4 regions of the Streptomyces sp. NPDC059852 genome follow, and region 2 is predicted to be linked to each of the others. Evidence: riboswitches for the same ligand, from Rfam matches in the RefSeq annotation. Region 2 holds a riboswitch; each other region holds the start of a gene.
What was found. A riboswitch is a leader RNA that binds a small molecule or an ion and turns the genes downstream of it on or off. The one in region 2 is predicted to bind cobalamin.

Region 1: it holds a riboswitch for cobalamin, as region 2 does, so the genes downstream of both, ACFV46_RS19335 (prenyltransferase/squalene oxidase repeat-containing protein) here and ACFV46_RS30040 (ribonucleoside-diphosphate reductase subunit alpha) in region 2, are expected to answer to the same signal.
Region 3: it holds a riboswitch for cobalamin, as region 2 does, so the genes downstream of both, ACFV46_RS12960 (ABC transporter substrate-binding protein) here and ACFV46_RS30040 (ribonucleoside-diphosphate reductase subunit alpha) in region 2, are expected to answer to the same signal.
Region 4: it holds a riboswitch for cobalamin, as region 2 does, so the genes downstream of both, ACFV46_RS29065 (cobalamin biosynthesis protein) here and ACFV46_RS30040 (ribonucleoside-diphosphate reductase subunit alpha) in region 2, are expected to answer to the same signal.

What each region holds. Positions count from the first base shown of each region.
Region 1 covers NZ_JBHWJK010000014.1:36,710-41,970, forward strand. The annotation lists gene ACFV46_RS19325 (energy-coupling factor transporter transmembrane component T) at 1-450, opposite strand, end outside; gene ACFV46_RS19330 (SCO2322 family protein) at 450-1,088, opposite strand; gene ACFV46_RS19335 (prenyltransferase/squalene oxidase repeat-containing protein) at 1,085-2,293, opposite strand; cobalamin riboswitch at 2,409-2,570, opposite strand; gene ACFV46_RS19340 (phosphotransferase) at 2,636-3,304, shown strand; gene ACFV46_RS19345 (TetR family transcriptional regulator) at 3,363-3,989, opposite strand; gene ACFV46_RS19350 (glycosyltransferase family 4 protein) at 4,198-5,261, shown strand, end outside.
Region 2 covers NZ_JBHWJK010000033.1:7,512-12,772, reverse strand. The annotation lists gene ACFV46_RS30055 (helix-turn-helix domain-containing protein) at 1-429, opposite strand, end outside; gene ACFV46_RS30050 (hypothetical protein) at 522-761, shown strand; gene ACFV46_RS30045 (ribonucleotide-diphosphate reductase subunit beta) at 674-1,684, opposite strand; gene ACFV46_RS30040 (ribonucleoside-diphosphate reductase subunit alpha) at 1,684-4,038, opposite strand; cobalamin riboswitch at 4,162-4,294, opposite strand; gene ACFV46_RS30035 (GNAT family N-acetyltransferase) at 4,340-4,846, opposite strand; gene mctP (monocarboxylate uptake permease MctP) at 4,920-5,261, opposite strand, start outside.
Region 3 covers NZ_JBHWJK010000008.1:74,362-79,622, forward strand. The annotation lists gene ACFV46_RS12945 (GlxA family transcriptional regulator) at 1-346, opposite strand, end outside; gene ACFV46_RS12950 (HD domain-containing protein) at 505-1,143, shown strand; gene ACFV46_RS12955 (AAA family ATPase) at 1,498-2,022, opposite strand; cobalamin riboswitch at 2,189-2,310, shown strand; gene ACFV46_RS12960 (ABC transporter substrate-binding protein) at 2,359-3,384, shown strand; gene ACFV46_RS12965 (FecCD family ABC transporter permease) at 3,402-4,496, shown strand; gene ACFV46_RS12970 (ABC transporter ATP-binding protein) at 4,493-5,261, shown strand, end outside.
Region 4 covers NZ_JBHWJK010000030.1:55,283-60,543, reverse strand. The annotation lists gene cobN (cobaltochelatase subunit CobN) at 1-510, opposite strand, end outside; gene ACFV46_RS29070 (cobyric acid synthase) at 507-2,015, opposite strand; gene ACFV46_RS29065 (cobalamin biosynthesis protein) at 2,012-2,971, opposite strand; cobalamin riboswitch at 3,070-3,213, opposite strand; gene ACFV46_RS29060 (hypothetical protein) at 3,320-3,541, opposite strand; gene ACFV46_RS29055 (inorganic phosphate transporter) at 3,579-4,811, opposite strand; partial or broken gene ACFV46_RS29050 (lysozyme) at 4,977-5,261, opposite strand, start outside.

The DNA.
Region 1 (5,261 bases), on a different contig from region 2:
CTTCAGACCCTCGTACAGGGCCCTGACCAGGGTCTCGGCGGTGACCCGGCCGCCCAGCCGGATGCCCTGCGCCCAGTCGGGCAGGGCCACCTCGGGCAGGGTGACGAGCACATGGGTGCCGGGAATGGGGGAGCCGAGGGCCACCGCGAAGAACAGCCGGATCACGAGGACGGCCAGGGCGAGCTTGACGAAGGCGCCGTAGGAACGGGCCCAGGGGGCGTCGGGACGGCAGGTCGCCACGACGTAGGCGGACGTCGCGATGAGCAGGGCGAGCAGCAGCGGGTTGGTGGTGCGGGTCGCCGCGGTGCCCAGCGCCAGCGCCCAGACCCACCAGGCGCCGGGGTGGAGGGGGTCGCGAACGGCCCGCACGGTGCCCGGCACGGCCGGGTGAGGGGCGACCGCCCCCTCCGGGCCGCCCCCGCTCCGCGTGCCGCCGCGCCCCCCTGCCATCAGCCGCGCCGCCGTCGGGCCTGCCAGATCGCCGCGCCCGCGAGGACCACGACGGCCGCGACACCGGCCACGAGACCGACGGAGGCACCGTCCTCCGGGTCGTCCTCCGGCTCGGTGGCCGCCGCCGGCTTCTCGCCCTTTGCGACCTGCTCACCGCAGCCCTTGCGCGGATAGCCGTCGATCGCGCACAGCAGGGCGTTGGAGTCGTACCGCAGCGGACCGGCGACGGCCGCCAGGGCGTCCGCGGTCGTGGCGTCCGGGTCGACGCGCGCGCAGACCGTGCGCCGGGCCGGCGGCCTCTCGCCCGAGGGGGCGTCGGCGGCCGTACCGAAGTCCAGGACCAGCGCGATCCGCTTCTTGCCGTCCTGCGCGGGCGTACGGGCGCAGATCACGGAGAACTCGGCCGCGCCCCGGGGCCGCGTGGCGTCCTTCGAGTCCTCGCTCACGGCGAAGCGGAACCCCTGGACGTCACCGTCGTCGGGGCGGGACAGCGAGGGGCCGAGGGTGGCGTACGACCAGGAGCCGCCGTCGCGGTCCCAGAACGACCAGTACCGGTACCCGGTGGCCTGGGCGGCCTGGGCCGCACCGGCCGTCAGGACCAGCGCGGCCGACAGGACCGCGAGGGCGCGCCGGATCACGCCCGCCCGCCCTTGCGGTGGCTCAGGAGGAAGCCGATACCGACGCCGACGACGAGGAAGACGCCGACGTACCACCAGACGCCGAACGGGCTGTCGTCGTCCTTCTCCTCCTGGGCGTCCGCGCTCTGCTCGGCCGCCTTCTGCGGCGCCGGACCGGTCGCGTTCAGCTTCGCGACCAGGTCGGTGCCGCCGAAGTCGCGCGGGTCGGTGCCGGTGGCGTGCGCGGCGAAGATCAGCTGGGCGTAGGCGGCGGGGCCGTTCTGCGCGGCCCACTCGGCGGCGTTGCCCTCCAGCCACTTCAGGGGCTCGGCGGCGGCGCCGGCCCCGCCCTGCGCGGCGAGCGCGACGACCGCGTCGGCCGTGTTGCCGTAGTCCGGCTGGTCGTCGGCGCCGGGCAGCGCGGAGACCAGGTGCCCGTCCTTCGCGAGCACCCGCGTCAGGTAGGCGGCGCCATTGGCGGCGGCCTGCTCGGGGGAGCCGGCCTTCGCGCAGGTGGCGTCGGCCTTCTCACCGGGACCGGTGACCAGGCCCTTGCCGAGCGCGCCGATCACCCCGGCCGCGGTGGCGTCGGCGTTGGCGGCCAGCTTGCCCTTCTTGTCCGGCTGGTAGGCGAAGGCGCCCGCGTCGTCGCCCTCGCAGGGCAGCGCGAGGGAGAGCAGGGCGTCGTAGGGCGACTTGCCGTCCCTGGTGACCTCGGCCGGCTTCTCGCCGGCGGCGGCCAGCGCGCCGACGACGACCGACGTCGAGTTGGTGTCGCTCGCCCCGCCCGGGGTGTAGCCCCAGCCGCCGTCCTTGTTCTGCACGGACTTCAGCCAGGTCACGGCCTTGCCGGTGACGGCGTCGTGGCCGCCCAGTGCCGTCAGGGCCTGCACGGCGGCGGCGGTGCTGTTGCTGTCGACCATCACCTTGGCGTCGCACGCCTTGGCGGTGTCGGCGCGGTACGCGGCGAACGCCCCGTTCGCGCACTGCTGCCCGGTCAGCCAGTCCACGGCCGACGCGGCGGGCCGCACCTTCGCGGTGTGCTGGGCGAGCAGCGCGAGGGACTGGCGCCAGACCCCGTCGTACGTCGGGTCGGTGGTGCCGTACAGCCCCTTGGGGAGGGCCTCCGACGGCGACGGGGACGGTGAGTCGGCGGCCATGGCGGGCGCGGTCGCGCCGAGCACGACGGTGGCGGCCAGGGCCGCGGCGCTGCGGCGGACGTTCATGATCGGCGGGTGCCCTCTCCCTGTGGGGAGCCGGACAGCGCGGGAGGACCCCCGGGCGGCTCGGCTCCGTATACCTCGACGGTGCCGTGCTCCGGCAGGCTGCCGGGACACGTGAGCCGGTCACGTCCGTCCAGGGCGGTCCGGCTCACCGGCCACGGACCGCCCGCCACGCAGGCGGGGACGCGGGGACCGGTTCACGGTTGCGGGTCAGCGCCGGAATTGCACCGGCTTTCCCCTGAACGGGTGAGTGATGACGACCGGGACACTGTACCCGCCCGTAACCCGGGCCCTCCGGGGCACCTCGCACCGGGTACCGTCCTGCCGACACGAGGGGGCAGGACGATGGGGCGACTGATCGGTTCGGGGCGGACCGCCGACGTGTACGAGATAGACCGGGACTGGGTGCTGCGCCGGGACCGGGAGGGGTACGGCGACGCGCTCGCCGAGGGCGAGATGATGGCGCATGTGCGCGGCCACGGCTACCCGGCGCCGCGCGTCCGCCTCGACGGCTCCTCGCGGACCGAGCTGGTGATGGAGCGCCTGACCGGGCCGACCATGCTGGGCGCGCTCATCGAGGGCACCCTCGGCCCGGACGAGGCGGGCGCGGAGCTCGCCCGGCTGCTGCGCCGGCTGCACGGCCTGCCCGGACGCCGCCCGGGGACCCGCGTCCTCCACCTGGACCTGCATCCCGACAACGTGATCCTCACCCCGGACGGGCCGTTCGTCATCGACTGGAGCAACGCCCGCGACGGCGACCCCGGCCTCGACTGGGGCTCCTCCGCGGTGATCCTCGCCCAGGTCGCGGTCGGCGACGAGGACCTCGCGGAGGCCGCCCACGCGCTGCTGGCCGCCCTGCTGGCCGACCCCTCGGACCTCACGGAGGCCGGCCTCGGTGAGGCCCTGCGCGCCCGTGCGGCCAACCCGACGATGACCGAGCGGGAGACCGGACTCCTCGGCGCCGCCGGGAAACTGATCCGCACGTTCCTGCCCGGCGGGGGCCGGCCATCATGATCACCCTGCCGGGCACCGGGGAGCCCGTCCTCCCGCCCGAGGAGGAGGAGTTCCCGGCTCAGCGGCGCCGGGTCTCCTCCGGGGCCGTCAGGTCGATCAGCCGGCACACCGTCTCGATGTCGATCCTCACCTGGGCGATCGAGGCGCGCCCCGACAGCCAGGTGATCAGGGCCGAGTGCCAGGTGTGCTCGATGACGCGGACGGCGGACATCTGCTGCGGCGTCGGGTCCTCCAGGCCCATCGCGTCCAGGATGATCATCGTGGTCTGGCGGGAGACCTGGTCGACCTCGGGGGAGACGCTGCGGTCCGCGAACGTCAGCGCCCGCACCATCGCGTCCGCCAGATGCGGCTCGCGCTGGAGGGCGCGGAACGCCCGCATCAGGGTCTCCGCGACCCGTTCGGCCGCCGTCGCGCCCTGCGGCGGCCTCTTGCGCAGCGTGCCGTGCATGTGCTCCAGCTGGGCCTGCATCGTGGCGACCAGCAGATGCACCTTGGACGGGAAGTAGCGGTACAGCGTGCCGAGCGCCACCTGGGAGGACTCCGCGACCTCGCGCATCTGCACGGCGTCGAAGCCGCCCCGGCTCGCGAGCTGCGCGCTGGCGTGCAGGATGCGCCGGCGGCGGGCCTCCTGCCGCTCGGTGAGAGGCGGTGAGGGAGGGCTCGCGCTACTGACTTCCGCAGGCATGGATCCCGTCCGTGACAGTCGGTGAGGGTGGGTGACCGGACAGAGCATGCCAGGGGTCGGCCGTGGCGTGAATCACCTGATCCATCGCTCACAGCGGCGCTACCTGCCGGTAGATTCAGAGCCTCCTGAACGATCAAGTCTGAAACTTGTTCTAGATTAACGTCCCGGCGTAACCTCGCGGGACAGAGCAGGGAGAAGGGGGCCCGGAGTGACCGCTGAGGCCAGGGAGGCCGGGTCTCCGACGGACCTTGCCGCCGACGGCGGGCGACCGCTCGACATCGCGCTCCTCACCTACAAGGGAAACCCGTTCTGCGGCGGCCAGGGCGTCTACGTCCGGCACCTCTCCCGCGAACTCGCCCGCCTCGGCCACCGCGTCGAGGTCATCGGCTCCCAGCCCTACCCCGTGCTCGACGAGCACGAGGACTACGCGGGCCGCCTCACCCTCACCGAGCTGCCCAGCCTCGACCTGTACCGCCAGCCCGACCCGTTCCGCACGCCCAGCCGCGACGAGTACCGCGACTGGGTCGACGCGCTGGAAGTGGCGACCATGTGGACCGGCGGCTTCCCCGAGCCCCTGACGTTCTCGCTGCGCGCCCGCCGCCTGCTGCGCGCCCGCCGCGGCGACTTCGACGTCGTGCACGACAACCAGACCCTCGGCTACGGCCTCCTCGGCGATGTCGGCGCCCCCCTCGTCACCACCATCCACCACCCCATCACCGTGGACCGCCGGCTGGAGCTGGACGCCGCCACGACCTGGCAGCGGCGGATGTCGGTCCGCCGGTGGTACGCCTTCACCCGGATGCAGAAGCGGGTCGCGCGCCGCCTGCCGTCCGTCCTCACCGTCTCCGGCACCTCCCGCAAGGAGATCGTCGACGACCTCGGTGTCCGGCAGGACCGCATCCACGTCGTCCACATCGGCGCCGACACCGACCTGTTCTCGCCGGATCCGTCGGTCCGCCGGGTGCCCGGCCGGATCGTGACGACGTCCAGCGCCGACGTCCCCCTGAAGGGCCTCGTGTTCCTCGTCGAGGCGCTCGCCAAGGTCCGCACCGAACACCCCGACGCCCATCTCGTCGTCGTCGGCAAGCGCCCCGAGGACGGCCCGGTCGCCCGTGCCGTCGAGCACTACGGCCTCGAGGGCGCCGTCGACTTCGTCAAGGGCATCTCCGACGCCGAACTCGTCGACCTGGTCCGCTCGGCGGAGGTGGCCTGCGTGCCGTCGCTGTACGAGGGCTTCTCGCTGCCCGCCGCCGAGGCCATGGCCACCGGCAC
Region 2 (5,261 bases):
CGTCGTGCGGGGGTGCCGCCGGGCCAGCTCCTCGGCGTGCCGCCAGTGCACGCTGCACCGCCGCCCGTCGAGCAGCCCCGCCGCCCCCAGCAGGAAGACGCCGGAGCAGACGCTGAGCACCCGGGCGCCCCGGTCGACCGCTCTGACCAGGGCGTCCAGCAGCTCGGGCGGGAAGTCACGGGTGACGTAGTCGTCGCCCGCGGGCACCGCGATCAGGTCCGCCTCCTCCAGCCGCTCCAGTCCGTACGGTGTGGAGAGGGTCAGCCCACCGGTGTGGGTGCCCAGCGTCGGCCCCTCGGCCGAGGCGACCGCGAAGTCGTACGTGGGCAGGCCCTCGTCGCTGCGGTCGATGCCGAACACCTCGCAGACCACGCCGAGTTCGAAGGGGTGTACGCCGTCCAGCAGGACGGCCGCCACGTTCTTCAGCATGCTGCCATTGTGCCGCGCGGATGGCAGTAAATCGAGGGTGCGCGGCAGTCCTGCCACTGTTCGACAGGAGTGTCCGGCGCGACAGTGGTGTCATGACTACGGAACAGACACAGACACTGCTCGCCATGGCCGTCGTGCTCGGGATGTTCGTCCTCCTGGTCCTCCCGTCGGTGATCGGGATCGTGCACGACCGCCGCATCGACCGTCAGATCAGGGAGGCCCAGGAGCGCGACGCGGTCCGGACTCAGAAGTCCTCGTCCAGGTCGACGGTGCCCTCCACCGCCACCTGGTACGCCGAGGGACGCCGCTCGAAGAAGTTGGTCAACTCCTGAACCCCCTGCAGCTCCATGAAGGAGAAGGGGTTCTCGGAGCCGTACACCGGAGCGAAGCCGAGGCGGGTCAGCCGCTGGTCGGCGACACACTCCAGGTACTGCCGCATCGAGTCGGTGTTCATGCCCGGGAGGCCGTCCCCGCACAGGTCGCGCGCGAACTGCAGCTCGGCCTCGACGGCCTCCCTGAGCATGTCGGTGACCTGCTCCCCGAGCCGGTCGTCGAATAGCTCCGGCTCCTCCTTGCGGACGGTGTCGACCACGTCGAACGCGAACGACATGTGCATGGTCTCGTCCCGGAACACCCAGTTGGTGCCGGTCGCGAGGCCGTGCAGCAGGCCCCGGCTGCGGAACCAGTAGACGTAGGCGAAGGCGCCGTAGAAGAACAGACCCTCGATGCAGGCCGCGAAGCAGATCAGGTTGAGCAGGAACCGCCGGCGGTCGGCCTGTGACTCCAGGCGGTCCAGCTTCTCCACCTCGTTGATCCACTTGAAGCAGAAGCCGGCCTTCTCACGGATCGACGGGATGTTCTCCACCGCCGCGAACGCCGCCGCCCGGTCCTCCGGATCGGGGAGGTAGGTGTCGAGCAGCGTCAGATAGAACTGGACGTGCACGGCCTCCTCGAACAGCTGGCGCGAGAGGTACAGCCGCGCCTCGGGGGAGTTGATGTGCTTGTACAGCGTCAGCACCAGGTTGTTCGCGACGATCGAGTCACCGGTCGCGAAGAACGCCACCAGCCGCCCGATCAGGTGCTGTTCGGCCGGGGTCAGCTTCGCCAGGTCGGCCACGTCCGAGTGGAGGTCGACCTCCTCCACGGTCCAGGTGTTCTTGATGGCGTCCCGGTAGCGCTCGTAGAAGTCCGGGTAGCGCATGGGGCGCAGGGTCAGCTCGAAGCCGGGGTCGAGAAGGTTCTGGGTACGGGTCATCACTGGCAGGCCTCGCAGGACTCGGGGTTCTCAAGGGAGCAGGCGACCGCGTCGGGGTCGGTGACCTGCTGGACGGGGACGGTGGCGCGGGCCGCGCGGGCGATCCTCGTCGCCGGGCGTGAGCGCAGGTAGTACGTCGTCTTCAGTCCCTGCTTCCAGGCGTACGCGTACATCGAGGAGAGCTTGCCGATGGTCGGCGTCTCCAGGAACAGGTTCAGGGACTGCGACTGGTCGAGGAACGGGGTGCGTGCCGCCGCCATGTCGATCAGGCCGCGCTGCGGGATCTCCCAGGCCGTGCGGTAGAGCGCCCGTACGTCCGCCGGGATCCAGGCGAAGTCCTGCACCGAGCCGTTGGCCTCGCGCAGCGCCTCGCGGGTGCGGGCGTCCCACACGCCGAGCCGCTTCAGCTCCTCGACCAGATAGGAGTTGACCTGCAGGAACTCTCCGGACAGGGTCTCGCGCTTGAACAGGTTGGAGACCTGTGGCTCGATGCACTCGTAGACACCGGCGATCGACGCGATCGTGGCGGTGGGCGCGATCGCCAGCAGCAGGGAGTTGCGCAGCCCGGTCCCGGCGATCCGCTCGCGCAGCGCGGCCCAGCGCTCGGGCCAGGCGAGCTCGACGTCGTAGTGGTCGGGGTGCAGCACGCCCCGCGCGGTCCGCGTCTTCTCCCAGGCCGGCAGCGGGCCCTCGCGCTCGGCGAGGCCGGCGGACGCCTCGTACGCGGCGAGCATGATCCGCTCGGCGATCCGGGTGGACAGCGCTTTGGCCTCGGCGGAGTCGAAGGGCAGCCGCAGCTGGAAGAAGACGTCCTGGAGGCCCATCGCGCCCAGGCCCACCGGACGCCACCGGGCGTTGGAGCGGCCGGCCTGCTCGGTCGGGTAGTAGTTGATGTCCACGACCCGGTCGAGGAACGTGACGGCCGTGTGGACCGTCTCGTCCAGGCGCTCCCAGTCGATGTCCCCGTCCCGCACGAAGGCGCCGAGGTTGACCGAGCCCAGGTTGCAGACCGCCGTCTCCCCGTCGTCCGTGACCTCCAGGATCTCGGTGCACAGGTTGGAGGAGTGCACGACGTGGCCGGGCAGGGCGGTCTGGTTGGCGGTGCGGTTGGCGGCGTCCTTGAAGGTCATCCAGCCGTTGCCGGTCTGCGCGAGGGTGCGCATCATGCGGCCGTACAGCTCCCGGGCCGGGAGGGTCTTGCGGGCCAGCCCCGCGCGCTCCGCCTCGCGGTACGCGGCGTCGAACTCCTCGCCCCACAGGTCGACCAGTTCGGGCACGTCGGCGGGGGAGAACAGGCTCCAGGACCCGTCGGCCTCCACCCGGCGCATGAACTCGTCCGGCACCCAGTGCGCGAGGTTCAGGTTGTGCGTACGGCGGGCGTCCTCACCGGTGTTGTCCCGCAGCTCCAGGAACTCCTCGATGTCGGAGTGCCAGGTCTCCAGGTAGACCGCGGCGGCGCCCTTGCGCCGGCCGCCCTGGTTCACGGCGGCGACCGAGGCGTCCAGCGTCTTCAGGAACGGCACGATGCCGTTGGAGTGCCCGTTGGTGCCCCGGATCAGCGAACCCCGGGCGCGGACGCGGGAGTACGACAGACCGATGCCGCCCGCGTGCTTGGAGAGGCGCGCGACCTGGTGGTAGCGGTCGTAGATCGAGTCCAGCTCGTCCTTGGGGGAGTCCAGGAGGTAGCAGGACGACATCTGGGGGTGCCGGGTACCGGAGTTGAAGAGCGTGGGGGAGGACGGCAGGTACTCCAGGCGGCTCATCAGCCGGTAGAGCGCGGCGACCTCGTCCACCGCCCCGGCGGTGTCGTCCGCGGCGAGACCGGCGGCGACGCGCAGCAGGAAGTGCTGGGGCGTCTCGATCACCTTGCGGGTGAGCGGGTGCCGCAGCAGATAGCGGCTGTGCAGGGTGCGCAGCCCGAAGTAGCCGAACCGGTCGTCGGCGGCGGGGTCGACGAGCGCGTCGAGCCGGGTGGCGTGCGTCCGGGCGAACGCGGCGGTCCGGTCGGCGACGAGGCCCTCGCGGTGGCCGGTCGCGACAGACTCGGTGAAGGTCGTGACGCCCTGCGAGGCCGCCTCGGCGGCGATGGAGAGGGTGAGCAGCCGCGCGGCCAGCCGGCTGTACGCGGGGTCCTCGGAGATGAGCCCGGCCGCCGCATCGGTGGCGAGCTCGCGCAGCTCGGTCTCGTCGGCCCGGGCGGACCGGCCGCGCAGCGCGGCGGCGGCGACCCGGCCGGGGTCGGCGTCGGGGAGGTCGGCGGTCAGCTCGGTCAGGGTCCGCAGCAGCGCGGCACCGGGACCGTCGTTGCCCGGTTCGGCCGCCGCTGAGGCCGGTTCGGCTGGCGCGATCGTCACGTGAGGCTCTCCCTCGCTCGGCACAGGGCCTTGCGGAGGGCAGGGGGCAGCTCACGAGCGCACGGGGCGTCGCGTCCACCGGCCCATTCCACGAGGCCCGGACGTCGGAGCGCACCGGCCGGGTGGCCGGGACGCACTGTCGGCAGGTCCTCGGACTGACGAAGCGCATGAGACATGCACAAGTACACCGTTGCGGGACAGTTCCGGATTCGCACCGGATTCCCCTGCGGCGACAGCGAGCATGAGCATACATCTTGTGCTCGCCTGCCGCGCCACCCCTAGATGTTGTGGCGTACTGGTGTCAGAGCGTCAACTCATAGGTGATGAGCGTGAGGTCGGTCAGCTCCGGCAGCGGGTTCCAGTCCCGTTCCGGTGTGCGGACGAAGCCCAGGCGCTCGTAGAGGCGATGGGCGCCGTGCATGGCGCGCTGGGAGGAGAGGATCACGCGCACACAGCCCGCCGTGGCCCGGGCGCGCTCCACGCAGGCGCGCACGAGCGCCTCGCCGGCGCCACGGCCCCGGGCCGCGTGGTCGACGGCGAGCATACGGATCTCCGCCTCGCCGGGGCCCGCCAGATCGGCCATCGGGCCGCCGTCGGGGACGAAGGTCACACCGCCGAGGACGCGGCCGTGCTCGACGGCCACGAGCACCTGGGCGGCCGCCGCGCGCTTGGCCACGTCCTTCAGCTCGCCGAGATAGGCGTCGTCCTCGCCGAAGTCGAGGAGGCCGTCCTGGAGGTAGGCCCGTGCGGTGATCTCGCCCAGAAGGCCGTACTCGCCGGGGTCCGCCGGCCGGATCACGATGTCCATGCCGCCGAGTCTGCCGTAGGCACAGGGCGGCGGGCCGCCGGATTTCTCCGACGGCCCGCCGCTTCCCGCTGGTTCAGTGGGAGGTGCCCGCCGTGGCCGGCGGCAGCTCCACCTGGACGCCGGGGTCGCCCGCGTCCGCCGTGTAGTCCTCCGGCTTCGTCTCGTCGACGCCGTCGGGGGCCTTCGCGGCCCTCAGGACGAACGTCAGGACGACGGTGACCAGCACGTTGAGCACGAACGCGGTCAGGCCGATGTAGCCGATCTCGCCGATGCCCGGGATCTCCTTGGAGGAGCCGCCGAAGTGCTTCTGCGCCGGGGTCGCCACCCCGTACGCGGCGAGCGTGCCGTAGACCATGCCGACCGCCCAGCCGGCCAGCAGGGCCCAGCGGTGGAACCAGCGGGTGAACAGGCCGCC
Region 3 (5,261 bases), on a different contig from region 2:
GCTTGCCGTCCAGGAGACCGGCGGCGCCGAGGATGAAGGCCCCGGTACAGATGGACGCGACCCGGTCCGCCCGATCGGCCTGGGTGCGCGTCGCCTCGATCAGGTCACGGGGCACGGGCGTGCGCGGGAAGAGATCGGCGCCTGCCACCAGGAACGTGTCAGGCGCCGGCTCGGTGGCGGCGGCGTCGACCGCGACCCGGATACCGATGGACGAGGTGACATCGGCACCGGTCGGTGACACCAGCACGATCGTGTAGTCGGCACCGAGGCGGTTCGCCTCCCCGAACACCTCCGCCGGGCCGACGACGTCCAGGAGCTTGACCCCGTCGTAGACGAGGATCGACACCCGATGCGTGGCGGAACCCGCAGCTCCTCCGCCCGCCTGTCCGGATTCGGGTGACTCATGGCCGGACCGAGGGAGCGCCGGAGGCCGGGTGATCGGCAGGGTGGAGGACGGACGCACCGTCCATTCGTAACACACCGTTCTCGGAAGGAGCGAAGATCATGAGCGAGGTCATCGCGGGGGTGGAGATCCCTGACACAGCGGCGGTCGCCGAGGCCACCCGCCTCGTCCAGGAGACGACCAGCCCTCTCATCTACCACCACTCCCGGCGCGTTTTCGTCTTCGGCGCGATACACGCTCACCGGCTCGGCCTGGAGCCCGACCCCGAGCTTCTCTACCTGGCCGCCATGTTTCACGACACGGGTCTCCTGACACCGTTTTCCGACACCGAGCAGCGCTTCGAGGTCGATGGAGCCGACCACGCACGTAAGTTCATGCTCGACAGCGGTTTCCCGGCTTCGGCGGCCGACGTGGTGTGGACGGCGATCGCCCTGCACACGACTCCGGGGATTCCCGAGCGGATGGGCCCCGAGGTCGCTCTCACGAATCTGGGAGTTCTGACCGACGTTCTCGGCCTGGGCGTGGGCGAACTGGATCGCGGGCAGGTGGACGAAATCACCGCCATCCATCCGCGGGGTGACTTCAAGAACGAGTTTTTGCAAACTTACGTCGAGGGGCTCAAGCACCGCCCGGACACCACGAATGGAACAGTGAATTCTGATGTACTGGAGCATTTCGTTCCCGGCTTCCAGCGTATTACCACGGTGGAGCGCATGATGAGCGCTCCGTGGCCGAACTGATCAAGGCACCTGGAAGGTGACGAGATGTGTGGCCGCGGCGAGCGGACCTATGCCGTAGGTCCGCTGGGGGTCCTGCAGGCAGGCCGATGAACGCCGGCCTTTGGCATCATGGCCTTCCGCGGGGGACAGTCCGTTGCCGTTCGTCTTCTCCGTCGACTGCGGGGCGGCCGAGGGTCGACGGCCTCGGCCTGCCGCCAGACGGGCTTCGTGATCCGCCGTGACGACCTGGCCGCCGCCCGCGTGGACAAGGCGCTTTCGGTGACCGAGTTCAGCGAGTAGAGCACCGGGCCTCCGGCGATCGACCACCTCGCGGTCGTTGGCCCCACCGACCTGGAGGGGCCGACGGGGCCGAACTCACAGCTCCTGAACGACAGCAATCACACGGTCCACCACCTCGGTCAACGGCTTGGAGGCGTCAACGATCGCAGCGCCGTGACGCTCGTAGATCGTTCGCGTCAGTGGATTCCATTTCAGCGCCGCCGCGAGCTCTTCCGGATGCCGGCCGAACGGGTTCGTCGTGCGGGTCGCGAGCCGATGGCGAAGGGTCTCGTCGTCGATCACCAGGCAGACGACGGCGTCGAAAAGATCGAGGATGTCCGCCTCGTTCTCCGCCGACCCGCACAGGAACGCGACGCGGGAACGGGACTCCTCGGCGAGGGCTTCCACCCGCTCGCGGACGATCTCCCACCCGTATCGATCGAGCCAGCCTTCGGGAACCGGGTACGGCGGGTCCGTCACGGCCTCGCCGTCAGCCCGGTCGAACCAGCGGCAGAAGCCGTCCTCATCGGCGTCGAGCGCGACGAAGCCACGCTGCTGCAGCACCCCGCAGACCGTGGACTTGCCCGTCCCTGAATTGCCCGTCACCCACACCAACGTCACTCCGCCAGCGTAGACATGAGCAGACGCGGCCGCACGGTGTCATTCGATGTGCGGAGCCGTCGCGAGTCGTGAAACCGCGCCCACGCCGAAGACGTCGCCACCGGCCTGCCCTTTTGCCGATGACTCGGGGAAACGTAGGATCACCTGGTCATCGCCGCGACGGGAGACAGGAAGCCGGTGCGAATCCGGCACGGTCCCGCCACTGTGACCGGGGAGCGCCCCTCCGACACGCCACTGCGCACCGCGCGGGAAGGCGGAGGAAGCGTCGATCCGGGAGTCAGGACACTGGTCCGTCGCGGGCCCGATCCGAGGAGCGCGGACTCCAGGAGGCTTCACGTGTCCCAGCTGTTCACCCCTGCCCGCACGCGCGGGTTCCTTCGTGCCACGGCCGCTGCCGTGGCGCTGTCGTCAGTGCTGCTGACCACGGGCTGCGGTGCGGCCGACGAGCGCGGCGGGGACGCGAAGTCCACCGCGGCCGCGCCCGCGGGTTTCCCGGTCACCGTCGACAACTGCGGCGTGAGGACGACGTACGACAGGCCGCCGTCGCGGGTGGTCACCATCCACCAGCACCCGGCGGAACTCATGCTCGCCCTCGGCCTGAGGGATCGTATGGTCGGCACGGCCTTCCCCGACTCCGCGGTGCTGCCCGAGCTGAAGAAGGACTACGCGGCGGTTCCCGAACTGGCGCGGAAGGAACCGTCGTTCGAGAAGGTCCTGGATGCCGAACCCGACTTCGTCTACGGCGGCTACGGCAGCGCCTTCGCCGAGAAGGAGGGCCGCTCCCGCGCGGCGTTCGCCGACGCCGGCATCGACACCTACCTCAACCGTGAGTACTGCGGCAAGAAGAAGGTGACGATGGAGGACACCTACGACGAGGTCCGCACCATCGGCAAGATCTTCGGTGTCCCGGACCGGGCCGACAAGCTGGTCAGCGACCTCAAGAGCCGCGTCGGCAAGGCCGCCGGCAAGGTCGAAGGCCGGCCCGACGTGCCCGTCTTCGTCTACGACAGCGGCGACAAGGCCGCTTTCACCGCGGGCGGCAAGAGTCTGGGCACCGAGTTGATCCGGCTGGCCGGCGGCGAGAACGTCTTCGCCGACCTCGACGATGTCTTCGGCGACGTCTCCTGGGAGCAGGTCATCGAGCGCAGACCCGAGGTCATCGCCGTCTACGACTACGCGGGTGCCGGAAGCGTCGAGCAGAAGAAGAGGTTCCTGCTGTCCCAGCCCGCGCTCGCCGACGTCCCCGCTGTCAGGAACAAGCGGTTCGTCGTTCTGCCGCTGACCGCCACGCTGGTGGGGATCCGCTCCGCCTACGCGGTCGGCGATCTGGCCCGCGGACTGCACCCCGAGAGCTTCCGGTGACCCGGACCACCACCGTCATGTCCGTCGGGACGAGAGTCCGACGACGGAAGACCGACGAGCCGGGAGAGGGCCGAACCCGGCTGGCCGTCACGCTGTTCGTGCTCACCGCCCTGCTCGTCGCCTCCGCCATCACGGGACTTGCGATCGGCTCCGTCCGGGTGCCGCCCGGCCAGGTGTGGGGCATCGTGACGCACGCACTGGGTGCCGACTGGCAGCAGCCGGACTGGTCGCGGGCCCGGGAGACCATCGTGGTGGACGTGCGGGCGCCGAGGGTGTTGCTCGGTGCGGTCACCGGCGCCGGCCTCGCGGTGGTCGGCACCGCCCTCCAGGCCCTGGTACGCAACCCGCTCGCCGAGCCGTACCTGCTCGGCGTCTCCTCGGGGGCGTCCCTGGGCGCGGTCTCCGTGATCGTGTTCGGAGCCACCCTGTTCGGTCCCGTGTCCTTGTCCGTAGCGGCGTTCGTGGGGGCGTTGGGGGCACTCCTGCTCGTGTACGCCACCGCCCGCACCGGCGGCCGCATCACCTCGTCACGTCTCGTGCTGTCCGGCGTGGCGATCGCCGCGATGCTCACCGCGGTCCTCGATCTGTTGCTGCTCACCACCGACCGGGGCAACGAGACCCGGGCGGTCCTCGCCTGGACACTCGGCGGCCTCGGCGGGGTCGACTGGGGCACGCTGTGGCTGCCGAGCACGGCCTTGCTGCTCGGAGTCGGCGTCCTGTTGGCGCAGGCCCGCAACTTGAACCTGCTGCTGGCCGGCGAGGAGGCGGCCACCACGATGGGGCTGGACGTGGCCCGTTTCCGTGCCCGGCTGTTCGTCCTGCTCTCCCTCGTCACGGGGGTGCTGGTCGCGGCGGCCGGACCGATCGGCTTCGTCGGCCTGATGACACCGCATATCGTCCGTCTGTTCGTCGGCGGCGACCACCGCCGGGTCCTGCCGACCGCGGCGCTCGGCGGAGCGGTCTTCCTCGTCTGGGCCGACATCGCCGCGCGGACGATCGCCGCGCCGATGGAGATACCCGTCGGCGTCCTCACGGCCCTGTGCGGCGGGCCGTTCTTCCTGTGGCTCATGCGCCGGGACGCCCGGCGCGGCACCGACCGAGGAGTGGCATGACCGCGACCGATCTGAGCGTCGACGGCGTCACACTCACCGCCGGAGCCCGCCACCTGGTGCGCGACGTGTCCCTGACCGCCCGCCCGGGCGAGACCATCGGGCTCGTGGGCCCCAACGGCAGCGGCAAGTCCAGCCTCCTGCGCGCCGTCTACCGGGTGCTGCGCCCCGACGCGGGTGAGGTCCGGGTCGACGGAGCCGACGCGTGGTCGCTGCCGGTGCGGCACCTGGCCCGCACCGTGGCGGCGGTGGTCCAGGAGTCGGCAGCCGACTTCGACCTCGCCGTGCGCGAGGTCGTCGCCATGGGCCGCACCCCGCACAAACGGCTTCTCGCGGGTGACACCCCCGAGGACGCCGAACTCATCGACTCGGCACTCCTAGCGGTCGACGCCGTCCACCTGGCCGACCGCACCTTCGACCGGCTCTCCGGCGGCGAACGCCAACGCGTCCTCATCGCGCGGGCCCTCGCCCAGCAGCCCACCCTGCTCGTCCTCGACGAACCCACCAACCACCTCGACGTCCGGCATCAACTGTCCGTGCTCGGCGCCCTGCGTCGCCTGCCCGCCACCGTGCTGCTCGCCCTGCACGACCTCAACCTGGCCGCCCGCTACTGCGACCGCCTCTACGTCCTGAACGAGGGCGAAGTCACCGCCTCCGGGCCTCCGGCCGAGATACTCACCCCCGAACTCCTGGCCGAGGTCTACGGGGTGGCGACCGAAGTGGCCGTCCACCCGCGCACAGGTGCCCCCCAGGTGACGTTCCTCCACC
Region 4 (5,261 bases), on a different contig from region 2:
GAACGCGGTGTTGCCGCTGAGGTGGTGGGCCCGGTAGAAGAGCACGCCCACCGTCGGCCGGCCGTCCACCCGCGGACGCGAGCCGTGCACGCCGTACTCCGGCATCGGGCGCGGCTCCAGGAAGCCCTCGCCCGTCAGCAGCACGGTGTCCGACAGGAAGCGGGCCAGCTCGGTGAGGTTGGCGGGGCCGCCCGCCACCAGGTACTTCAGCGCCTCCGCCACCACACCGGCCGGCACCGACGACTCGGCCATCAGCTCCGCGTCCGGCACGGACTCACCGCCCAGCAGCACCGTCGGCACCCCCGACGCCTTCAGCACGGCGAGCCCGTCCTCCCAGGCCCGCTTCCCGCCCAGCAGCCGTACGACGGCGATGTCGGCGCCCTCGATCAGCGCGGGCAGCTCGGACGCGACGTCCAGGCGGGTGGGGTTGCCGATCCGGTACGCGGCGTCGCCGGCGCGTGCCGCCAGCAGGTCCGTGTCGGCGGTCGACAGCAACAACACTGTGCTCATGCGGGCGCTCCCGGGGGGATGAAGGGCAGTCCTGGCGGCGCGCCCGACTCGATGAGCCGCCACAGCGCGTCCGTGTCCGCGTGCTGTTCGATGAGGTCGCCGAGCCGGTCGAGCTGCTCCTCGCGCAGCGCGGCGAACGAGGTGCCGGGCGCCGGCACGAAGCGGCGGCCCGCGGCGGCCGCCACCTCCCGCAGGAAGGCGCGCCGGAAGGCGTCGGACTCCAGCGAGCCGTGCCAGTGGGTGCCCCAGGTCTGACCGACCCGGCAGCCGTCCAGGAAGGGTTCACCCGCCAGGACCTCGGCGACCCCGTGATGGATCTCGTAGCCCTCGACCCGCTCGCCGAGCGCTTCACCGCGGGGCCGGGTCAGGGTCTTCTCGCGGGCGAACCGCACCCGCACGGGCAGCAGGCCGAGGCCGTCGACATGCCCGGCGCGGCTCTCGACGTCGTCCTCGATGTGCTCGCCGAGGAGCTGGAAGCCGCCGCAGATCCCTAGGACCGGGCGGCCCTCGGCGGCCCGGCGCACCAGGGCCCCGGCCAGCCCCCGCTCCCGCAGCCACGCCAGGGCGCGGACGGTGCCCCGGGTGCCGGGCACCACCACCAGGTCCGCGTCGGCCAGTTCCTCCGGCCGGTCCACGAACCGCACGACGACGCCCGGTTCGGCGGCGAGCGCGTCGACGTCGGTGAAGTTGGACATCAGCGGCACCGCGCACACGGCGACCCGCAGCACGTCCTCGCCGACCGGGGCGGCCACCTCGGACTCGCGCACCGCCCCGCGCAGCGACACCCGCAGGCCGTCCTCCTCGTCGATGCCGAGACCGTGCCGGAACGGCAGCACACCGTACGTCCGCCGTCCTGTGAGGCCGTGCAGCATGTCCAGACCGGGTTCGAGGAGCGAGACGTCGCCGCGGAACTTGTTGACGAGGAACCCGGCGACCAGTTCCTGGTCCTCGCGCGCCAGCAGCGCCACCGTCCCGAAGAACGAGGCGAAGACGCCGCCCCGGTCGATGTCGCCCACGACCAGCACCGGCAGCCGGGCACCGCGCGCGATCCCCATGTTCACGATGTCCGTGCGCCGCAGGTTGATCTCGGCAGGCGAACCGGCGCCCTCGCAGATCACCGCGTCGTACGAGGCCCGCAGCTCGGCGAGGGAGTCCAGCACGGTGCCGAGCAGCCGCTGCTGCCGTCCGCCGTGGTAGCCGCGCGCGCTCATCTCGCCGACCGGCCTGCCCAGGAGCACCACCTGACTGCTCTGGTCCCCGCCCGGCTTCAGCAGGACGGGGTTCATGTGCGCGGTCGGTTCGATCCGGCACGCCTGCGCCTGCATGGCCTGCGCCCGCCCGATCTCGGCGCCCTCGCGGGTGACGAACGAGTTCAGCGACATGTTCTGCGCCTTGAAGGGCGCGACCTTCACCCCCTGCCGGACCAGCCAGCGGCAGATCCCGGCGGTGACGACGCTCTTGCCGGCGTCGGAGGTCGTGCCGGCGACGAGCAGCCCGCCCTTCACGAGGCACCTCCTCTCGCCGCGCGCCGCCCGAGCAGGAGCCGCGTCCCGGCGCACACGCCCAGCGCCAGCACCCCCACCCGCTGCGAGAGCCGCACGGCCCGCTCGATGTCCGTGACCCGAACGGCCCGTCCGGCGGGGCCGTTGAGCACCGGCCGGTGCTCCACCCGCCCGCCGTACGACAGCGTCCCGCCGAGCCGCACCCCGAGCGCGCCCGCGAACGACGCCTCCACGGGGCCCGCGTTGGGGCTGGGATGCCGGTGCGCGTCCGCACGCCAGGCCCGTACGGCGCCCCGGGGGTCGCCCCCGGCGACGGCGGCCAGCGCGGCGGTCAGCCGGGCCCCCGGCCAGCCGGCGACGTCGTCGAGACGGGCCGAAGCCCAGCCGTAGCGGCGGTACTTGGGGGAGCGGTGCCCGACCATGGCGTCGAGCGTGTTGACGGCCCGGAAGCCGGCGAGGCCCGGCACCCCGGCGACGGCCCCCCACACCAGGGCGCCGACCACGGCGTCCGAGGTGTTCTCGGCGACGGACTCCACCACGGCCCGGGCGATCCCGTCGGCGTCCAGCGCCTGCGGGTCCCGGCCGCACAGATGCGGCAGCCGCGCCCGCGCCGTCTCGACGTCCCCGGCCTCCAGGGCACGTCCGATCGTCCGGGCCTCCCGGGCGAGCGAGGTGCCGCCGACGACGGCCCAGGTGACGGCGCCGGTCAGGGCGACGGAGGCGGCGGGGGAGGGGCGCACGGCGCGTGCGCCGAGCGCGGCGGCCGCCACGGCGCCACCGGCGCACACGGCGGTGTGCAGCACACCCCAGGCGCGGTGGTCGCGCCACAACACCCGTTCCACGGCGCCCGCGGCACGTCCGAACGCGGCGACCGGATGCCCACGGCGTGGATCGCCGAGCAGCAGGTCACCGAGGAGTCCGGCGGCGGCGCCGTACGCGAAGACGCGTTCGGCACGCATGGGGGTCAGCCGGTGGTGGCGTCGGACAGGGGTCCGGTACTGCGTGACGATCGGCAGGCGAGCATCGCGTGATGTCCTCACTCAGGGTGTCCACGCCCTGGTTCGACGAGACCGGCGGCGAGAGTTCCTGGCTCCCGGGGGTTACTACCCCGGTGACAGTGGCGGGACCGCGCCGGATTCGCACCGGCTTCCTCTTCTGCCGCCGTAGATGGCTCCGGAAGTCCACCACGGGTCGGGACGGCCGTCAACTTGCCTGTGACCTGCGACGGGAGAGTGTGCGCAGGCCCACACACACCGAAGGTGCGCGACGGTGTCCCGTCACGCACCTCAGGAGTCGCGCGTCGTACGTCAGGCCACGATGAGGTAGATGCCGTACGCCACGGCCGCCGTGCACGCTGCGAAGCACGCGTAGGCGCCGGCGACCGCGAGCGCCGCCGAGTCGCCCTGCGCGACCGCCCGTTCGCGGCGCGAGAGTCCGGCGATGCCGAGGGTGAACAGGGCCACCAGGGCCACCGTGACGACGAGACTGACACCGAAGACGGAGCCGAGGGCCGCCCAGTCGATCTTCATGCTGCTTCCTTGTGTTGCCGGGAGGGGTGACCGGGGGTCAGACGGCGGCCTTGGTCGGCTCGGGTCCGGGGGCCGGTGCCGGGAGGGTGACGGAGAGGTCTTCGGTCACCGTGCCCGTGGGAGGCGGGGTGACGGCGGCCATGGCGGTGGTGACCACACCGGCCGGTTCGTCGTCGGCGGTGACGTTGGTGTGGTCGACGACCTCGCGGCGGGAGATCCGCCAGATCGCGAAGCTGGAGGCGATCAGGAAGACCGCGACGGCGGCGGTGCCCCAGCCGCCGAGGCCCGTCACGTACTCGGCGAGCGCGGCGACCAGCGCGGCGGCCGGCAGGGTCAGGGCCCAGGCGACGAACATCCGGGTGGCCGTGGACCAGCGGACCACGCCGCCCTTGCGGCCGAGACCGGCGCCCATCACGGAGCCGGAGACGGAGTGCGTGGTGGACAGGGAGAAGCCGAGGTGGGAGGAGGCCAGGATGACCGTCGCGGCGCTGGTCTGGGCGGCGAAGCCCTGCTGCGGCTGGAGGTCGGTGAGGCCCTTGCCCATGGTGCGGATGATCCGCCAGCCGCCGAGGTAGGTGCCGAGCGCGATGGCCAGGCCGGCGGAGAGGATGACCCAGGTGGGCGGGTCCGACGCGGGGGCGAGGGCGCCGCCCGCGACCAGGGCCAGGGTGATGATGCCCATGGTCTTCTGGGCGTCGTTGGTGCCGTGGGCGAGGGAGACGAGGCCCGCGGAGGCGATCTGGCCGGCGCGGTAGCCCTTCTTCGAGGCCTCGCCGTCGGCCTTCTTGCCGAGGGTGTACGTGAGCCGCGTGGCCAGCAGGGCCGCGACGCCCGCGACGATCGGGGCGGCGACGGCCGGGAGGAGGACCTTGGTGACGAGCACGTCGCCGTGGACGGCGCCGACGCCCGCCGAGGCGATGGTGGCGCCGATCAGGCCGCCCATCAGGGCGTGCGACGAGCTGGAGGGCAGGCCCACCAGCCAGGTGAGGAGGTTCCAGAGGATCGCGCCGACCAACGCGGCGAAGATGACCTCGGGACGGATGCCGGTCTCGTCGACGAGACCCTTGGAGATCGTGTTGGCGACCTCCACCGAGAGGAAGGCGCCCACAAGGTTGAGCACGGCGGACATGGCCACCGCGACCTTGGGCTTGAGCGCACCGGTCGAGATGGTCGTGGCCATCGCGTTGGCGGTGTCGTGAAAACCGTTCGTGAAATCGAACGCGAGCGCGGTTACCACCACGATCGCGAGGATCAGCGAGAAGTTTTCCATTTACCCAGGCAATCGTTCGAGGTCATTGGCTCGATGAACGTAGGAAACCTGAGTGAACGGAAGGTGAACTGGGGCGGGCCGCGCGGTGTCCGGCAGGGAGGGTTTCCCCTATGAACGGAAGCCCTCCGTCCAGGGTGCCCGGGCGGGGCGCGGGCGGGGCGCGGTTCACCCGCCGCGGGCGAACGCCCTCAGCTGGGTGAGGGACCCGTCGAAGAGATTCTGGTCACCCGGCAGGCTGCCGCCGTTGTCGTACTGCCAGAGGGTCCAGGTCCGCCATCCGGACGGCAGCGTTCCGGGGTCCGGTGCATCGTAGCGGGCCACCCACAGAGGGTGGTCGGCGAAGGCGCGGGAGGCGCCGGTGCAGGTGTTCCACCAGTGGGCGGTGGTGTAGATCACCGGGCGGCGGCCGGTCAGCCGGCGCACCTCGTCGCTGAACGCCCGGATCCAGGC